DNA from 4 places in the Streptomyces sp. NPDC002309 genome. Region 2 is predicted to be linked to each of the others. Evidence: riboswitches for the same ligand, from Rfam matches in the RefSeq annotation. Region 2 holds a riboswitch; each other region holds the start of a gene.
What was found. A riboswitch is a leader RNA that binds a small molecule or an ion and turns the genes downstream of it on or off. The one in region 2 is predicted to bind cyclic di-AMP.

Region 1 (3,961 bases), on a different contig from region 2:
CCGAGGAGTTCGCCGCCGAGCTGGAGCGCTGCGGTGCCACCCTGGACGCGCACGCCGACCACCCCGGCGTCCGGCTGAGCCTGGAGGTGCCGGTCTCCCGCCTGCCCAAGGCCCTCGGACTGCTGGCCGACGCCCTCAGGGCGCCCGCCTTCACCGACAGCGAGGTCGAGAGGCTGGTCCGCAACCGCCTCGACGAGATCCCGCACGAGCTGGCCAACCCCGCCCGGCGGGCCGCCAAGGAGCTCTCCAAGGAGCTGTTCCCGGCCGCCTCGCGCATGGCCCGCCCGCGCCAGGGCACCGAGGAGACGGTCGCGAAGATCGACTCCGTCGCCGTCCGCGCCTTCTACGAGCGGCACGTCCGCCCCGCCACGGCCACCGCCGTGGTGGTCGGCGACCTCACGGGCATCGACGTCGAGGTGCTGCTCGGCGAGACCCTCGGCGCCTGGGCCGGCTCGCAGGCGCAGCCGCGTCCCCTGCCGCCGGTGACGGCCGACGACACCGGCCGCGTGGTGATCGTCGACCGTCCCGGCGCCGTCCAGACCCAGCTGCTGATCGGCCGCGTCGGGCCCGACAGGCACGACCGCGTCTGGGCGGCCCAGGTACTCGGCACATACAGCCTGGGCGGCACCCTCACCTCCCGTCTGGACCGCGTCCTGCGCGAGGAGAAGGGCTACACCTACGGGGTGCGTTCGTTCGGTCAGGTGCTGCGCTCCGCGCCCGACGGCAGCGGTGCCGCGATGCTCGCCATCAGCGGTTCCGTGGACACACCGAACACCGGTCCCGCTCTGGAGGACCTCTGGACGGTGCTGCGCACGCTCGCCGCGGAGGGGCTCACGGACGCCGAGCGGGACGTCGCCGTGCAGAACCTCGTGGGTGTGGCGCCGCTGAAGTACGAGACCGCGGCGGCCGTCGCGGGGACCCTGGCCGACCAGGTCGAGCAGCACCTCCCCGACGACTACCAGGCGACGCTGTACCAGCAGCTCGCCGCCACCGGCACCGTCGAGGCGACCGCGGCTGTCGTCAGCGCCTTCCCGGCGGATCGTCTGGTGACGATCCTCGTGGGTGACGCGGCGCAGATCAAGGCGCCCGTCGAGGCCCTCGGCATCGGCGAAGTCACGGTCGTGTCGGCCGAGTAGGGCCGGCGACCGGCACGCGCGTGGGGCCCTGGTGACTGATGTGTCACCAGGGCCCCCTTATGTCCCAATTGGGGGAGAGGTTTCCTGTCTGACCTGTGGGATGCGCTACAAAAGCCCGAATGTGTTTGGGGATTGAAAGATGTCCCGCTTAGCGTCGTCCGGGCTGTCCGTCACGCAGTGCGCCGCGTCCGCGGCACCGGGCAGTCATCGCCGAGTCCCCGTACGGCGCGAGCCAGGGGAGCCGGGGACCCAACCATGAAGTCCCTGGGGTGAATCGGACGCCCGCGCACGGCGAGGGAGTCCGTAGGAGACCTTCCTGCTCCGAACCCGTCAGCTAACCCGGTAGGCGAGAGGGAAGGAAAGGACCAGCCACTACATGGCGTTCACGCGCGCCACCGGGAAGCATCGTCGTCCCAGCCGGACGAAGCGCACCACCGCCCGCGCCGCGGGAGTCGCGGCCCTCACCACCACCGGCGTCCTCGGCACCCTGGCCGTTCCCGCGCTCGCCGACGAGCCCGTGGCCGAGCAGACCGGCCTGCTCCCGGTCATCAGCATCGGCGACGCCGTCGCCGCGCAGATAGACGCCCAAGCCGTCGCCCAGCGGCAGGCGGCCGCGGAGGCCGAGGCCGAGAAGAAGGCCGAGGCCGCCGCCAAGAAGCGCGCCGAGGAGGCCCGCGAGGCCGAGGAGCGCGCCGCCCGTGCGGCCGAGCGCAAGCGCCTCAACACCTTCGTGTCGCCGATCGGCGGTTCCTACGTCTCCACCGGCTACCGGGCCGGCGGTGCCCTGTGGTCCTCCGGCAGCCACACCGGTGTCGACTTCCACGCGGCGAGCGGCACGCCCGTGCGCGCGGTCGGCTCCGGCACGGTCGTCGAGGCCGGCTGGGGCGGTGCGTACGGCAATCAAGTAGTGATCAAGATGAACGACGGCACGTACACCCAGTACGGTCACCTGTCGTCCTTCTCGGTCTCGGTGGGCCAGACGGTCACCCCGGGGCAGCGGATCGCCCTGTCCGGGGCCACCGGCAACGTCACCGGGGCGCACCTGCACTTCGAGGCCCGGACGACGGCGGAGTACGGCACGGACATCGATCCGCTCGCCTACCTCCGCTCGCACGGCGTCGGCGTCTGACGGCGCCGTCCCCGCCTCCCGTGGCCCCGGCTCTCCCCGAGCCGGGGCTTTCGGCGTTTCGTCCACCTGTATGTCCAAAAAATATGCATGGATTCCGGCCCGCCATCGGAAATTCCGGCTCATTGCAATAGAGTCACGGAACACACGTCAGTCGTCGGCGTTTCACGGGGATTAAGGCGGAGGTCGGTCATGCGTATTCCGGCGCATTCGGTGTGCACGGCCATCCGGGACGACATCGTCGCGGGTGTCTACGAGCGTGGCGGCCGGCTCACCGAGGAGCTCCTCGCGCGCCGCTACGGCGTCTCGCGCGTCCCCGTCCGCGAGGCCCTGCGCACGTTGGAGGCCGAGGGCTTCGTGGTGACCCGGAGGCACGCGGGCGCGTGCGTCGCGGAGCCGACCGAGCAGGAGGCCGCCGACCTTCTGGAGATGCGCCTGCTGCTGGAGCCGCTCGGCGCCGCGCGGGCCGCGCAACGGCGCACCGAGGCCCATCTGAAGGTGCTGCGGGGCCTGGTCCGGTTGGGTCAGGAGCGGGCCAGGCGGGGCGGCAGCGAGGATCTGCGCTCCCTGGGCGGCTGGTTCCACGAGACGCTCGCCCAGGCTTCCGGGAGCCCCGCGCTGATCGCGATGCTGACCCAGTTGCGGCACAAGATCGCCTGGACGTACGCGGTGGAGGCGCCCGCCAGCCTCGCGGAGTCCTGGGCGGAGCACGGCGCGATCGTGGACGCGGTGGCGCGCGGCGACGGCGAGCGGGCGCGCGCGGTCACGGCGGTGCACGCCGAGCGCGCGACCGGCGCGCACCGGCTCCGCCTCCCCGGCGGCGGCGATCGCGCGGACCGTGTGAGGACCTCGCAACATGCCGTAAACATGTCGGGCCTCCGGCATTAACACGGGCACCGTATACAAAGAAAGTGATAATCGGTGGCGGTGTATTTCCGCTGCCCTTTTCGTCATGCCTGGAATTCCCTCGGACCGCGTGGCGAAAGTACGGTCGAGCGGGCCGGCGGGAAAACGGCGCGGCCGCGCCGCCCGGAATGGGCGACGCGGCCGCAGAAATGCCGTCAGCGGGTTCAGACGGTCTCGGGGAGCTCCTCGAGACCCTCCGCCACCAGCTTGGCCAGACGGTCGAGCGCGGCGTCCGCGCCCTCGGCGTCGGAGGCCAGGACGATCTCCTCGCCACCCTGGGCGCCCAGACCCAGGACGGCCAGCATGGAGGCCGCGTTGACGGGGTTGCCGTCCGCCTTGGCGATCGTCACCGGGACGCCTGCGGCCGTGGCGGCTCGGACGAAGATGGAGGCGGGGCGGGCGTGGAGGCCCTCGGCCCAGCCGACGTTGACGCGGCGCTCAGCCATGTGATGCTGCCCTTCGGGTGTTCAGGGTTGTCTAGACCAGTTTCCCATATCGCGAAGCGTGCCCGGACGGGACCTGCGTCACGTCCGGACGGCACCGGACCGCGGCCTCGGTCCGGTGTGCCCCTCCACACACTGCCTCGCGCCGCTGTCGTACGCGAGCCGTACTCTGGGGCCCATGCAGAGCCCGTCGGACCGGCACGAGTACCCCGCCCACTGGGAGGCCGACGTGGTGCTGCGCGACGGCGGCACCGCACGCATCCGGCCCATCACCGTCGACGACGCCGAGCGCCTGGTCAGCTTCTACGAGCAGGTGTCGGACGAGTCGAAGTACTACCGGTTCTTCGCGC
Region 2 (3,961 bases):
CGAAGGGCGACCCGCCGAGCAGCGACTGGCCGAGTATCGACCGCCCGACCGACCGGCCGATCAGCCCGGCCCGTCCGCAGCAGCCGCCCCGCGGCGAGACGGGGCAGGGCGTGGGGCGTGGCGTGGCGGTGTGGGGCGGAACCGGTCGGGCCGCTATCCGGCCCGGTGCACCACGGCCTCGCACAGTTCCGTGAGCGCCGCCTTCGCGTCGCACTCGGGCAGCGGGGCGAGTGCCGCCCGCGCCTCCTCGGCGAACCGCACGGTGTCGCGCCGCGCCTGCTCCAGCGCCGGGTGTGCCCGCAGCGCGGCCAGTGCCTCCGCGTGCCGCGTGTCGTCGCTGAGGTCGGACGCGAGCAACTCGCACAGCGCGACGTCCTCGGCCAGCCCCAGCCGGGCGGCACGCTCGCGCAGACGCAGCACGGGCATCGTGGGGATGCCCTCCCGGAGGTCGGTGCCCGGCGTCTTGCCCGACTCGTGCGAGTCGGAGGCGATGTCCAGCACGTCGTCCGCGAGCTGGAAGGCGACGCCGAGGCGCTCCCCGTACTGGGTGAGCACGTCCACCACCGACTCGTCGGCCCCGGACATCAGTGCGCCGAACCGGCACGACACCGCCACCAGCGATCCCGTCTTGCCGGCGAGCACGTCGAGGTAGTGCTCGACCGGATCCCGCCCGTCCGACGGGCCCGCGGTCTCCAGGATCTGGCCGGTCACCAGCCGTTCGAACGCCTCGGCCTGCACCCGTACGGCCTCGGGCCCGAGGTCGGCCAGGATGTGCGAGGCACGGGCGAACAGAAAGTCACCGGTGAGGACGGCGACGGAGTTGCCCCAACGGACGTTCGCGCTCGGCACGCCGCGCCGCACGGCGGCCTCGTCCATCACGTCGTCGTGGTACAGCGTCGCCAGATGCGTGAGCTCCACGACGACGGCGGAAGGCACGATGCCGGGTGCGTACGGGTCACCGAACCGGGCCGCCAGCATCACCAGCAGGGGCCGGAACCGCTTCCCGCCCGCCCTCACCAGATGCTGCGCGGCCCCCGTGATGAACGGGACCTCGCTCTTGGTGGCTTCGAGCAGCCCTTCCTCGACAGCCGCCAATCCGGCCTGGACATCGGCTTCCAGAGCCTGGTCCCGCACGCTCAGCCCGAACGGCCCGACGACGGTCACGAGGGGTCTCCTGTCTGCTGGTGTCTACTGGCGATTACGCGGAATGTCGATAGGTCGCTGCCTTCACTCAAGTCAGCGTATCCGGTCACGTTTCGATCACCGAGGCCGCCCACCGCTACGTCTCAGGCGGTATTGGATCACGGCGGGTATTTTTCTAATCAGTTGATATGAGTGGGTATTTATCGACTCGGTCGGAGCAGCCGACCCCTGCCCCGCCCCGCCGCCGGCACCGGATGTGGACTCGGACCCGGCCCCGGGAGCATGCCGCCTTCCGGCGACGACCGCGCCCTCCCCGGCCGGCCCCGGGGCCCGCTCGGGCAGAACCCGCCCGTGACGACCTCCGGCCCGGCCCGGCACGCCACCGTCGGCCGTCACCTGGCCGGACGCACGGACACCACGGAGGTCGCACCCACGCCGCGGCCGATGCGCCGCGCCGATCCCTCGGCCGCCACAGCACTGATCGCCGACGCGGGGCTCATGGCCCTCGCCGACCCGGCAGCGTCGGCCGCCGCGCCCGGGCCGCGCCTCACAGCCGCGCCCGGGCCGCGCCTCACAACGGACACCGCCCACCGAAGCCGTCGCCGAGGTCACGCTCCTGCACATCCGCAACCCCTCCTCCACGAGACGGCCCACGAGGACCTCCGTATCCCGCTGCCCGACGGAACCCTGTCGTACGCGCGCGTACGGCGCCCGATCACCGACGAGCCCCACCGGCGCTCCCGGGGCACCCCCCGAACCGCCTGACCGACCCGACCGCACCCCGGCGTCGAGGCGGCGGGCGGCGGCGAGGCCCGCCTGCGAACGGGGACGCGGCGACCGGGCCCGCCGAGGATGCGCGGACGATCGTTACGACAACGACGCGCACCACGGGGGAGGTTCCGTCCTCACGCTGGAGATACGCGCACAGGCGGCGACCACGCCGGCTCACGTCCGCCGCCCGGCCGTTCCGCGCCACGTCCTCACCGCCCAGCGGGACATGCGCCGCGGCGCGCCACGAAGGGTGCGAGCCCACCCACCCCTCGCCCTTCGTGACGGGCGTCACTCACCCCTCCCGGGCGAGCCCGCGCCCGCCCGGGGTCCAGGACCCCGCGCACCAGGGGGAGTTTTTACCTGGAATTACCGAATACGACACTTTGCACTTGGCCTCGAAGCGGCCACCTCTCACACCCGAGGGACACACGCCCCACGAGCCGTCGATTGACTAGCACTTGGGCCTATTGCCCGATTTGCCACTCTTTCTGCAGGCGCGTGAGTTGGCTCACTCGCCCCCCTTCACGAGCCCCTCGCATCAACGGCGCGATCCACCGTTGCACATGGCCGAGTTGACGCTTTTCGACCGCAAAGGATCAAGGGTGACAAAAGGTCAGGAGGAAGATCAAATGCCGCAATGCCAGAAACGACCACTTGTTTCGGACATGTGCTCTCGCATACGTTCCGGGCCAGTCGGGCGGAACGCCGAATCCTGCCGCCGCCCGCGCCACCCATGACGGACTCACTCACCGCACGGCAGGAGCGGGGGACCCAGGTAGGCCGCCGGACCGGATGCCGCACTCCACGGCACACCGGAACGGCTCGGGGTGAAGTCGCACTCGCAAGAGAGCGGCCGGGCCCTCCCCGCCCGAACCCGACAGCTCACCTCGCAGGCGCCGGAGAGGACAGTCCCCATGACTGCAAACGGTCAGATCAGTCGTACTCGTACTGCCCGCATCGTCCGCAAGCTCGCCGTCGCCGGTACCGGCGCCGCCGTCCTCGCCCTGCCGCTCATCGGCGCGACCACCGCTTCCGCGGCGACGCCCGCGGCCATGCCCACGTCCGTCAAGTACTACTCGAACAACCTCGACGGCTGGATCCGCCAGTCGCTCGACATCATGGCGCAGAACGGGATCCCCGGGTCCTACAACGGCATCCACCGCAACATCATCCGGGAGTCCTCCGGCAACCCGAACGCCATCAACAACTGGGACTCGAACGCCGCCAAGGGCACCCCGTCCAAGGGCCTGCTCCAGGTCATCGACCCCACCTTCAAGGCCTACCACGTGACCGGCACGGCGTACGACCCGTACGACCCGGTCGCCAACATCACCGCCGCCTGCAACTACGCGGCCGACCGCTACGGCTCCATCGACAACGTCTTCGGCCCGTACTGAGCCTCGGCCAGCAACCGTTCGAGGACGACGGCGATGCCGTCGTCCTCGTTCGAGAGCGTGACCTCGTCGGCCACCGCCTTGAGCTCCGGGTGGGCGTTGGCCATGGCGACTCCGTACGCGGCCCAGTCGAACATGGGGATGTCGTTCGGCATGTCCCCGAAAGCGATGGTCCCCTCCGGGCCGAGGCCCAGATGCCGGGCCGCCAGCGCCAGCCCCGTGGCCTTGGTGACGCCGCACGGCTGGAGCTCGACCGTCCCCGGCCCCGACATGGTGACGGTCGCGAGCGAGTCGACCACCGCCCGCGCCACCGCCGCCAACTCGTCGTCGGACAGGGTCGGATGGCGCAGCAGCACCTTGCTGATCGGCTCGCACCACAGGTCGTCGCGGCGATCGATCCGCACCGCGGGCAGTGTGGGGTGCGGCATCAGATAGCCCGGCTCGATGAGGGTGAGCCCGTCGACACCGTCCTGGTCGACGGCCGCGTACACCTGGCCGACCTCGGCCTCGATCTTGCCGAGCGCGGTCTCGGCCAGCTCCCGGTCCAGCGTGACGGACCACAGCAGAATGTCCGCGTCGGCGTCGTACAACTGCGCGCCCTGCCCGCACACCGCGAGCCCGCCGCCGCCCAGGACGTCCAGCAGCGGCCGTAC
Region 3 (3,961 bases), on a different contig from region 2:
TCGTCCGGGTCGGTGCCCGGACGGATGATGTCGTTGCCGCCGGCGCAGAACGAGACCAGGTCCGGCGCGAGTCCGGCGGCCCTCGGGACCTGCTCCGCCACGATCTGGTCGAGCAGCCTGCCGCGCACGGCGAGGTTGGTGTACTGGAAGTCGCCCTCGGGTCGGCGGTCCGCGAGCAGTACGGCGAACCGGTCGGCCCAGCCGACGAACGCCCCGTCGGGGCCGGGGTCGCCGACGCCCTCGGTGAAACTGTCCCCCACCGCCACGTACGACCCGATCACTGATCTGCTGTCATTCTTCGAATCGTCTGCCACGTCGGGACATGATTCCCCTTCGAATGTGACCTACGCGACCGTAGGAAGGGGTTGACGCGCGGTGAGAAAGGCCACGGCCAAAGGATTGGTCAATTGCGGAATAGGCCCCGACGGAAACGGGCGACGCCATGGACACGGTCGACACCGAAGGCCGGCCCCCTGGATCGGGGACCGGCCTTCTGCGGCATGAGCGGCGCGTGCGTCAGCCGATCGGGACGCCCTTGGAGGCCAGGTAGGCGACCGGGTCGACGTCCGAGCCGTAGTCCGGCGTGGTGCGGATCTCGAAGTGCAGGTGCGGACCCGTGGAGTTGCCGGTCGAGCCCGACAGGCCGATCCGCTGGCCCGCGCCCACGGTCTGACCGGCGGAGACGGACAGCGAGGACAGGTGGGCGTACTGGGCGTAGAAGCCGTCGGCGAGCTTGATGACGACCTGGTTGCCGTAGGAACCGGCCCAGCCCGCGGAGACGACCGTGCCCTCGCCGACCGCCTTGAGCGGGGTGCCGCTCGCGGCGGCGAAGTCGACGCCCGTGTGGTAGCCGCTGGCCCACATGCTGCCCGTCACGCGGTAGGCGGTGCCTATGCCGGCACCCTCCACGGGGGCGGAGAACCCGGTGGAGGGGGCGGTGTCCGCGGCCGGGGCGGCGGAAGCCTGGTCCGCGGCGGACTCGGGCGCCTGCGCGGTCTCCGCGGACCGCTCCGAGGACTGAGGCGTCTCCGCGGACGACGACTTCGCCGAGGGGGCAGCGGTGGAGGAGGCCGGCTCGTCGGTGTTCGCCGCGGCCCTCTGGCCTATCGTCAGCTTCAGACCCGGGTGGATGAGCGCCGGGTTCCCGCCGACGGCCTCCCGGTTGTCCTCGTAGAGCCGCTGCCAGCCACCGCTGACGTTCTGCTCGTCGGCGATCTTCGAGAGGTAGTCGCCCGCCCGCACGGAATACGTCCGGGCACCCGACCGGTCGGCGGACTGCTTCACGGCGGGCTGCTTCTCGGTGACGTGCTGCCGAACGGCCGTCTTCTGGGCCGGGATCGACGAGACGGCCTTCTCCGCGGCGGACTGCGCCGTGGTGGCGTGGGCGCCGGCGGCCCCCATCAGCGGGAGGGCCAGCGCGGCACCACCGGTTCCGGCGACGGCTATGGATCGGGTGAAGCGCTGGGTCTTCGGACGGCGGTGCTTACCCTTCGCGGGCATGGCGAGTTCCTCTCCGGCGCCTGCGAGGTGAGCTGTCGGGTGCGGACTGGAGATGTCCGGCCGCGCGGGGACGCGGCTTTACCCCGAGCCTGTTCCGGAGACCGGGACAGGCTGTTCTGCCTGTGGGTCCCCCGCTCCTGCCGTACACGGGTGAGTTGGCGCGGGCACCGGGCGGCGGCAGGATTCGGCGTCCGTCCGGATCGGGTGGAACGTAAGCGACCGAGACGCAACGGGACAAGCGAGAGGTTCCGCCGGAACACCGTTTCGTTGATCCTTTCACCCCAATTCCGGTCACACTCCGTGCATCGGGACGCATGTGAATCCGGTAAACGCCCTTGAAGCCATGTGAATTGCGTGGTCATGACGAACGACGCTCGGTCACGGATATGACACTGCTCACGTGACTCCGCTCCAGGTCTCCCTGTTCCGCGACGAGTTGGAGCGAAGCACGCGATTGGGGCAGAAGGTGCATATGCGTCGATAACCGTCCACTCCCCCGCTTTCATCACTCCCGGGCGACCACCTGTGGACAACTCATGGATGTGAGAACGCGTGTCGTATCGTCAGGGAAGTGCCCGACGGCGAGCAGCGCCGGCGGGGCGATGGGAGGGAGCCCCCGTGACGCAGCAGGTGCCGTCGACCGAGCCCGAGCTGGCCGGAGTGCGCAACTTCCGTGACGTGGGCGGGCTGCCGACGGTGGACGGGCGCAGGGTGCGGCACGGAGTGCTGTTCCGCAGCGGCCACCTCGCGCACGCCACCGCGGAGGACGCCGTGTTCCTGGCCGCCCTGGGGCTGCACACGGTCTTCGACTTCCGTAACGCCGCGGACCAGGAGCTGGAGGGCCCGGACGTGGAGCTGCCGGGCGTGCGCAACGTGAACCTGCCGCTGACGGACCCGGCGGACGGCGCCGAGTTCTGGAAGATGGTCCGGGACGGGGACCTGGAGCAACTGCGCAATGTCCTGGCCGACGGCAAGGCCGCGGACCGGATGATCGCGTCGTATCGCGCGATCGTCACGGAGCGCACCGCCGAGCACTCCCAGGTGCTGCACGCGCTCGCCGAGGACAGTGTCCCCGCGCTGATGCACTGCGCGGCGGGCAAGGACCGCGCCGGCCTGTCGATCGCCGTCACGCTGCTGGCGGTCGGCGTGGAGCGCGAGGCGATCCTCGCCGACTACCTGGAGTCCAACGTCAAGCACCGCCGCTACAAGATGCACCGCGGCGGCGACTCCGGCCCGTCCTGGTCGCCCGAGGTCATGGAGCTGCTGAGCCCCCTCTTCGACGCGCGCGCGGAGTATCTGTCGGCGGCGTTCGAGACCGTCGAGAAGACCTGGGGCGACGTCGACACCTATCTGGCACAGGCGCTCGGCGTCACCCCGGAGACCCGGGAGCGACTGCGCGAGCGCCTGCTCGACTGACCCCTGGGGGCCACTGGCGCCGCGTCGGACGAGGTTCGCCCGCGAGGAGCGGGGCGAACCTTGGCCGACGCGGTACTACTAGGCCCCGACCTCGAACAGCAGGTAGAGGAAGGCGGCGAAGAGGTGCCCCGCCACGATGTAGATCAGCAGACGGAGCCAGATGCCCCGGGGAAGCTTTTGTTCGATGTCGCTCATGGCATGTCTCCTGTGACGGGGCCGAGGCACAGCGCGGCCGTGGGGCTCTGCAGCAAGGTGTGAACGAACAGGAGGTCGACCCCGCCCGGGTCCTGGGCGGCGATGAGGTGCGGGGTCAGGGAGTCGAAGTGGGCACTGTCACCCGGGTCGAGCAGGTGAGCCGCGTCACCCAGGCGCAGCCGCAGCCGCCCCGTGAGGACGTACAGCCACTCCTCACCGGCGTGCACCCGGACGATGTCGCCCTGCGAGCCGTACGGCACGTGCACCCGCAGGGCCTGCATGCCCCGCCCGGAGGCGCCGGCCTGCCAGTACGTCCAGCCGGCCGCAGCCGTGGACTCCATGTCGGCGGCGCGTACGACGGCATCCCGGTCGGGGACCGTCTCAGCCAGCAGCTCCGAGACGGTCGTACTGTAGATACGGGCCAGTGCCAGCAGCATCGGCAGCGAGGGCTGGCGCTGCCCGGTCTCCAGCCGGGAGAGATGGGCGGGTGACAGTCCCGCCGCACGTGCGGCGGCCTCCAGGGTGAGGGAGGCCCGGCGGCGCAGGTCGCGGAGCTGCGGGGCGACGACCGGCAGCACGCCGGTCGCCTCGGCCCCGAGCTCTGATGAGGAGCTCATGGCTCCATTCAGCCCGATTATTGCCTCTAGGGCAAATCTATTGCCTCAGAGGCAAACCGCACCCACCGGGGCGAGTCCGGAGCGTCAGCGGTCGGCCACCGCCTGCTTCACCAGCGTCTTACCGAAGTCCCACATCAGCCCGCCCCCGCTGTGGGCGTCGTCCATCACGTCCGTGAAGGCGTCGACGAACCGGTCCACCTCCCGCTCACCGATGATCAGCGGCGGGATCAGCT
Region 4 (3,961 bases), on a different contig from region 2:
CGGCCGGGCTGCTGCTCGCGATGGGCATGCACGCCTTCTGGAACGGCTCGGCGACCTTCGGCGACTACGGATTCTTCGCGGTGTACGGCGGCTTCATGGTCCCCGCGTTCGGTTTGCTGACCTGGCTGGTGATCTGGACGCGGCAGCGCGAACTGCGGACCGTGCGCGAGGAACTCCCGGCCTATGTCGTGGCCGGCTGGCTCTCACCGCCGCAGCCGTTCGCCCTCGGCTCGATGCGGGCGCGCCGACTGGCCCGCCAGTACGCCGGGCACCATCTCGGCAAGCCTGCGGCCCGCGCGGTCGCGCGGTACGAGGCCTACGCCACGTCCCTGGCCTTCCTCCGGCGCCGGGGCCGTCTGGGCCGGGCCCGCGCGGACTTCGTCGTACGGGAACGCGAGTTGCTCCAGGAGCTGTGGAACCGCCGGGAGATCGCCGGCCCGGCCCTGGAGTACGCGGCGCGGGCGACCGCGCCGCCGATGCCCGTGCCGATGCCGCCGGTCCACGGCTGGGCGCCGGTGTACGGGCCCGCGGCGCCCTACCCGGCGTACAACCCGTACCGGTCGTAGCACGAGCAGGGCGCGAAACGGGTCCGGACAAGCGAAAACCGGCAGTCCTGACGTCGGGGGGTTGCCGTCAGGACCGCCGGGGTTCGCGAGAGACCCGTGCCGGGATTCTCAGGGGTTGAGGCCCTTGCTCTGCAGCCAGGCCAGCGGGTCGATGCCACCGCCCCCGGTGTGCACCTCCATGTGCAGGTGCGCGCCGGTCACGTTGCCCGTGGCGCCCACGCGGCCGATCACATCGCCGGTGGCGACCTTCTGGCCGACGCTGACGCCGATCGACGACTGGTGGGCGTACCAGATCTCGGTGCCGTCGTCGAGGGTCAGCACGGTCTTGTAGCCGTACGAGCCGTTCCAGCCGGCCTCGGTGATGGTGCCGCTGTGGACGGCCTTGAGCGGGGTGCCGGTCGGCGCGGCGAAGTCGAGTCCGGTGTGGTAGCCGGAGGACCACAGGGCGCCGGCCTGACCGAAGGTGGAGGTGAGGGTGTACGAGGAGGTCGGCAGCGTGAACTGCTTTGCCAGCGCGGCGAGCCGCTCGGCCTCGGCCTTCTGACGGGCCTCCTCCTCGGCCTTCGCCTTGGCGGCGGCGGCCTTCTCCTTGGCCTCCTCCTCCGCCTTGGCGGCGGCATCGGCGGCGGCCTTCTCGGCGGCGGCCACGGCCTCGGCGACGGCCTTGCTCTCGACCTGCTCCTGCTGCTGCTCGGCCTGCGCGATGATGCGGGCGCGCAGCGTCTCACCGGCGTCGGTGGTGCCCTCAGCGGTGTCCACGGTGGCCGTGGCGAGGCTGCTGAGGGGGGCGGTCGCGGTCTTGGTGCCGGCGGAGTCGGCGCTGTCGTCGGAGATCAGCGAGCCGACGTTGGGAAGGTCGGGCATCGAGATCGACACCGGCGGCTTGCCGGTGTTCGCGCTCGCCATGCCGCCCGCGCCGACCGCCGCTATGACACCGACGCCGAGGACGGTGGAGCTGCGGGCGAGCCCGCCGCCGCGCTGCTTGCCGACACGGTGCCGGCCGCGCACGGGACGGAGGGTCTCCGCGCTGGGATTCCACTCCTCCCACGGGCCCTCGTCGGTGCGCGGCGCGCCGTAGACGAATGTGTCGGTGCCGTCGGCGGTGCGCTGTTCCGGCACGAACGGGGCCTGTGGGGCAGGCCGATTGGACGCCACGTGGGCGTACTCCTTTCCTTCCTTCTCGCCTACCGGGTTAGCTGACGGGTTCGGAGCAGGAAGGTCTCCTACGCGCGTATACCAGCCGTACCGCTACGGCGGCATACACCCGATTCACCCCAATGTGATGGTTCCCCGGTTCCCTTGTGCGGCCGGTGAGGGCCTCGCGCGGGATTCGGCGCGTGCGCACGGAGCCGCCTCTTGTGACGGCTGGGACGACCGCGCTGCGTTATCGGACGTTAATAGAACCGGGGCATGATTTCCAAGCTGTTCCACTTGATCATTAACGCTTTCTGTCGGGACGTACGGGTTCATGAGCGGCGAAAATCGGGCGAGTTGACCGCCACCCGGAGCGATCTCCACATCTGACGGTGTATCAGTTGTTATGCGGAGGGCTCCCGCCCGATCACCCCGGGTGACACTCGCCGTCGGGCCGCCGGACCGCGAGCAGCGCCATGTCGTCGGTGGTGCCCCCACCGCAGTGCCGGTGCACCTCTTCGGTCACCGCGCTCAGGAGGCTGCCGGGGCCGCGGAAGGTCCGGCCGGCCAGCCGGGCCACCGGATCGTAGAAGACGCCCCGCGCGTCGCGCGCCTCGGTCAGGCCGTCGGTGTACAGCAGCAGCGTCGCCCCGCCCGGGAACGGGGTCTCCTCCGCACAGGCCGGCCACGAGCCCAACTCACCCATCCCCAGCGGCAGTGCCGGGTCGCGGGCGGGCAGAGGGCGCACGGTGCCGTCGGCGTACAGCATCAGCGGCGGCGGATGGCCCCGGTTGAGGATCCGTACGACGCCGTCGTCGTGCGGGATCTCGGCGAGCACGGCGGTGGTGAACCCCTCGACGGCATCGATCCCGCCCCGGCGGGTGTCCTCGCGGGCCAGCGCCCTCTCCAGCCGCCCCGCGACCGCCTCCAGCGTCGGCTCCTGCTCGGCGGCCTCCCGGAACGCCCCGATGACCACCGCGACCGCCGCGACCGCTCCCATGCCCTTGCCCCGCACGTCCCCCACCACCAGTCGCAGTCCGTACCGGCTGTCCTGCACCGCGTAGAGGTCACCGCCGATGAAGGCGTCCGCCTGAGCGGCCTGGTAGCGCGCGGCGATCTCGAACCCGCCGATCCGCTCCATCGGCTCCGGCACCACCGCCAGTTGGGCGGCCTCGGCGATCTCCCAGGCCGAGTCGAGGCGGGCGTGACTGCGCCGGACGAGCACGTTGACCACCACGGCGAGTCCGGCGACCGTGGCCACGGTGATCAGCTCGGTGAACGGTTCGACCTCCATCAGGGTGCCGTACCAGCTCTGCAGCCCCAGGACCATGGCGACGGCTCCGACGCCGGTCAGGATCGTGGCGCGGCGGGAGAGGAGCGGAGCGGCGACCAGCGGGGCGGCCGTGAAGAGGGGGGCTCCGGTGAAGCCGCGGGGCGTGAAGTAGTCGTAGCAGCCACCGACGACGAGCAGCAGGGCGGGCAGGACGCGGACGAAGGCGCGGGCACGGGAGATCCGCCGTTCCTCCGGGGGCGGGACGGGCGGCTCGGGCGGCACCGGTCGCGCGAAGGTGGGGGCGTCGGTGGGGGTGTCGCGCCGACGGCCACGGGCGGCTTCGGAGGCCGGGTCGCGGGGAGTCCGGTCGCCGGGACCGGGGTTCGGCCGCTCTCCGTCCGCCTCCGCAGGCCGCACTGTCGTCTCCCGTTACTCAGGTCACCGCACCCGTCCAGAGTTCCTGGAGTACGCGGGCGGGACCAGCCGGACGGGCCGACCGGATGACGGACGCGGGCCCGCGGGGGATGCCCGGAAACGACTCGGGGCCGGAATCCACGATCTGGATTCCGGCCCCGGGCCTTCAGTAGCGGGGACAGGATTTGAACCTGCGACCTCTGGGTTATGAGCCCAGCGAGCTACCGAGCTGCTCCACCCCGCGTCGTTAAGACCAGTGTACGCCATGCGCGCGACGTTCCGCGCCAGGGTTTCTCCCGCCTCCGCTCTCGGCGACGCCGAGGCCTTCCGTGACCCGTACCGACGTCGCGGTCACCGGCCTCTCCCCGGTGGACCGCGACCTCGGCCCTCCCCGACCGGTGACCGCGACCCGGCCCTCCCCGACCGGTGACCGCGACCCGGCCCTCCCCGACCGGTGACAGGCGCCGGCCAGGACCGACCCGCCCCCGCCGCCCGGACCTGGCCTTCCCGCGCCGGCCACGCGCGCCTCCTGTGAGGCTCACCCCACCAGATGCCGATTGGGCTGCCTCGCCGC

Region 1: linked by a shared signal. The riboswitch ahead of ACWCPM_RS06485 (M23 family metallopeptidase) and the one ahead of ACWCPM_RS19470 (transglycosylase SLT domain-containing protein) in region 2 are both predicted to bind cyclic di-AMP.
Region 3: linked by a shared signal. The riboswitch ahead of ACWCPM_RS24395 (M23 family metallopeptidase) and the one ahead of ACWCPM_RS19470 (transglycosylase SLT domain-containing protein) in region 2 are both predicted to bind cyclic di-AMP.
Region 4: linked by a shared signal. The riboswitch ahead of ACWCPM_RS03105 (M23 family metallopeptidase) and the one ahead of ACWCPM_RS19470 (transglycosylase SLT domain-containing protein) in region 2 are both predicted to bind cyclic di-AMP.

What each region holds. Positions count from the first base shown of each region.
Region 1 is NZ_JBSFCI010000005.1:100,771-104,731, reverse strand. It holds gene ACWCPM_RS06490 (M16 family metallopeptidase) at 1-1,136, shown strand, start outside; cyclic di-AMP (ydaO/yuaA leader) riboswitch at 1,335-1,500, shown strand; gene ACWCPM_RS06485 (M23 family metallopeptidase) at 1,513-2,265, shown strand; gene ACWCPM_RS06480 (GntR family transcriptional regulator) at 2,455-3,150, shown strand; gene ACWCPM_RS06475 (HPr family phosphocarrier protein) at 3,333-3,614, opposite strand; gene ACWCPM_RS06470 (GNAT family N-acetyltransferase) at 3,790-3,961, shown strand, end outside.
Region 2 is NZ_JBSFCI010000022.1:15,643-19,603, forward strand. It holds gene ACWCPM_RS19460 (polyprenyl synthetase family protein) at 154-1,164, opposite strand; gene ACWCPM_RS19465 (hypothetical protein) at 1,495-1,908, shown strand; cyclic di-AMP (ydaO/yuaA leader) riboswitch at 2,648-2,825, shown strand; gene ACWCPM_RS19470 (transglycosylase SLT domain-containing protein) at 2,829-3,311, shown strand; gene ACWCPM_RS19475 (HAD family hydrolase) at 3,275-3,961, opposite strand, start outside.
Region 3 is NZ_JBSFCI010000030.1:95,705-99,665, forward strand. It holds gene ACWCPM_RS24390 (SGNH/GDSL hydrolase family protein) at 1-281, opposite strand, end outside; gene ACWCPM_RS24395 (M23 family metallopeptidase) at 517-1,500, opposite strand; cyclic di-AMP (ydaO/yuaA leader) riboswitch at 1,505-1,671, opposite strand; gene ACWCPM_RS24400 (tyrosine-protein phosphatase) at 2,119-2,916, shown strand; gene ACWCPM_RS24405 (DUF6126 family protein) at 2,995-3,111, opposite strand; gene ACWCPM_RS24410 (helix-turn-helix domain-containing protein) at 3,108-3,728, opposite strand; gene ACWCPM_RS24415 (aspartate aminotransferase family protein) at 3,813-3,961, opposite strand, start outside.
Region 4 is NZ_JBSFCI010000003.1:16,899-20,859, forward strand. It holds gene ACWCPM_RS03100 (PrsW family intramembrane metalloprotease) at 1-566, shown strand, start outside; gene ACWCPM_RS03105 (M23 family metallopeptidase) at 675-1,721, opposite strand; cyclic di-AMP (ydaO/yuaA leader) riboswitch at 1,733-1,912, opposite strand; gene ACWCPM_RS03110 (PP2C family protein-serine/threonine phosphatase) at 2,128-3,390, opposite strand; tRNA gene ACWCPM_RS03115 (tRNA-Met) at 3,558-3,631, opposite strand; gene ACWCPM_RS03120 (hypothetical protein) at 3,717-3,845, shown strand; gene ACWCPM_RS03125 (dihydrofolate reductase family protein) at 3,926-3,961, opposite strand, start outside.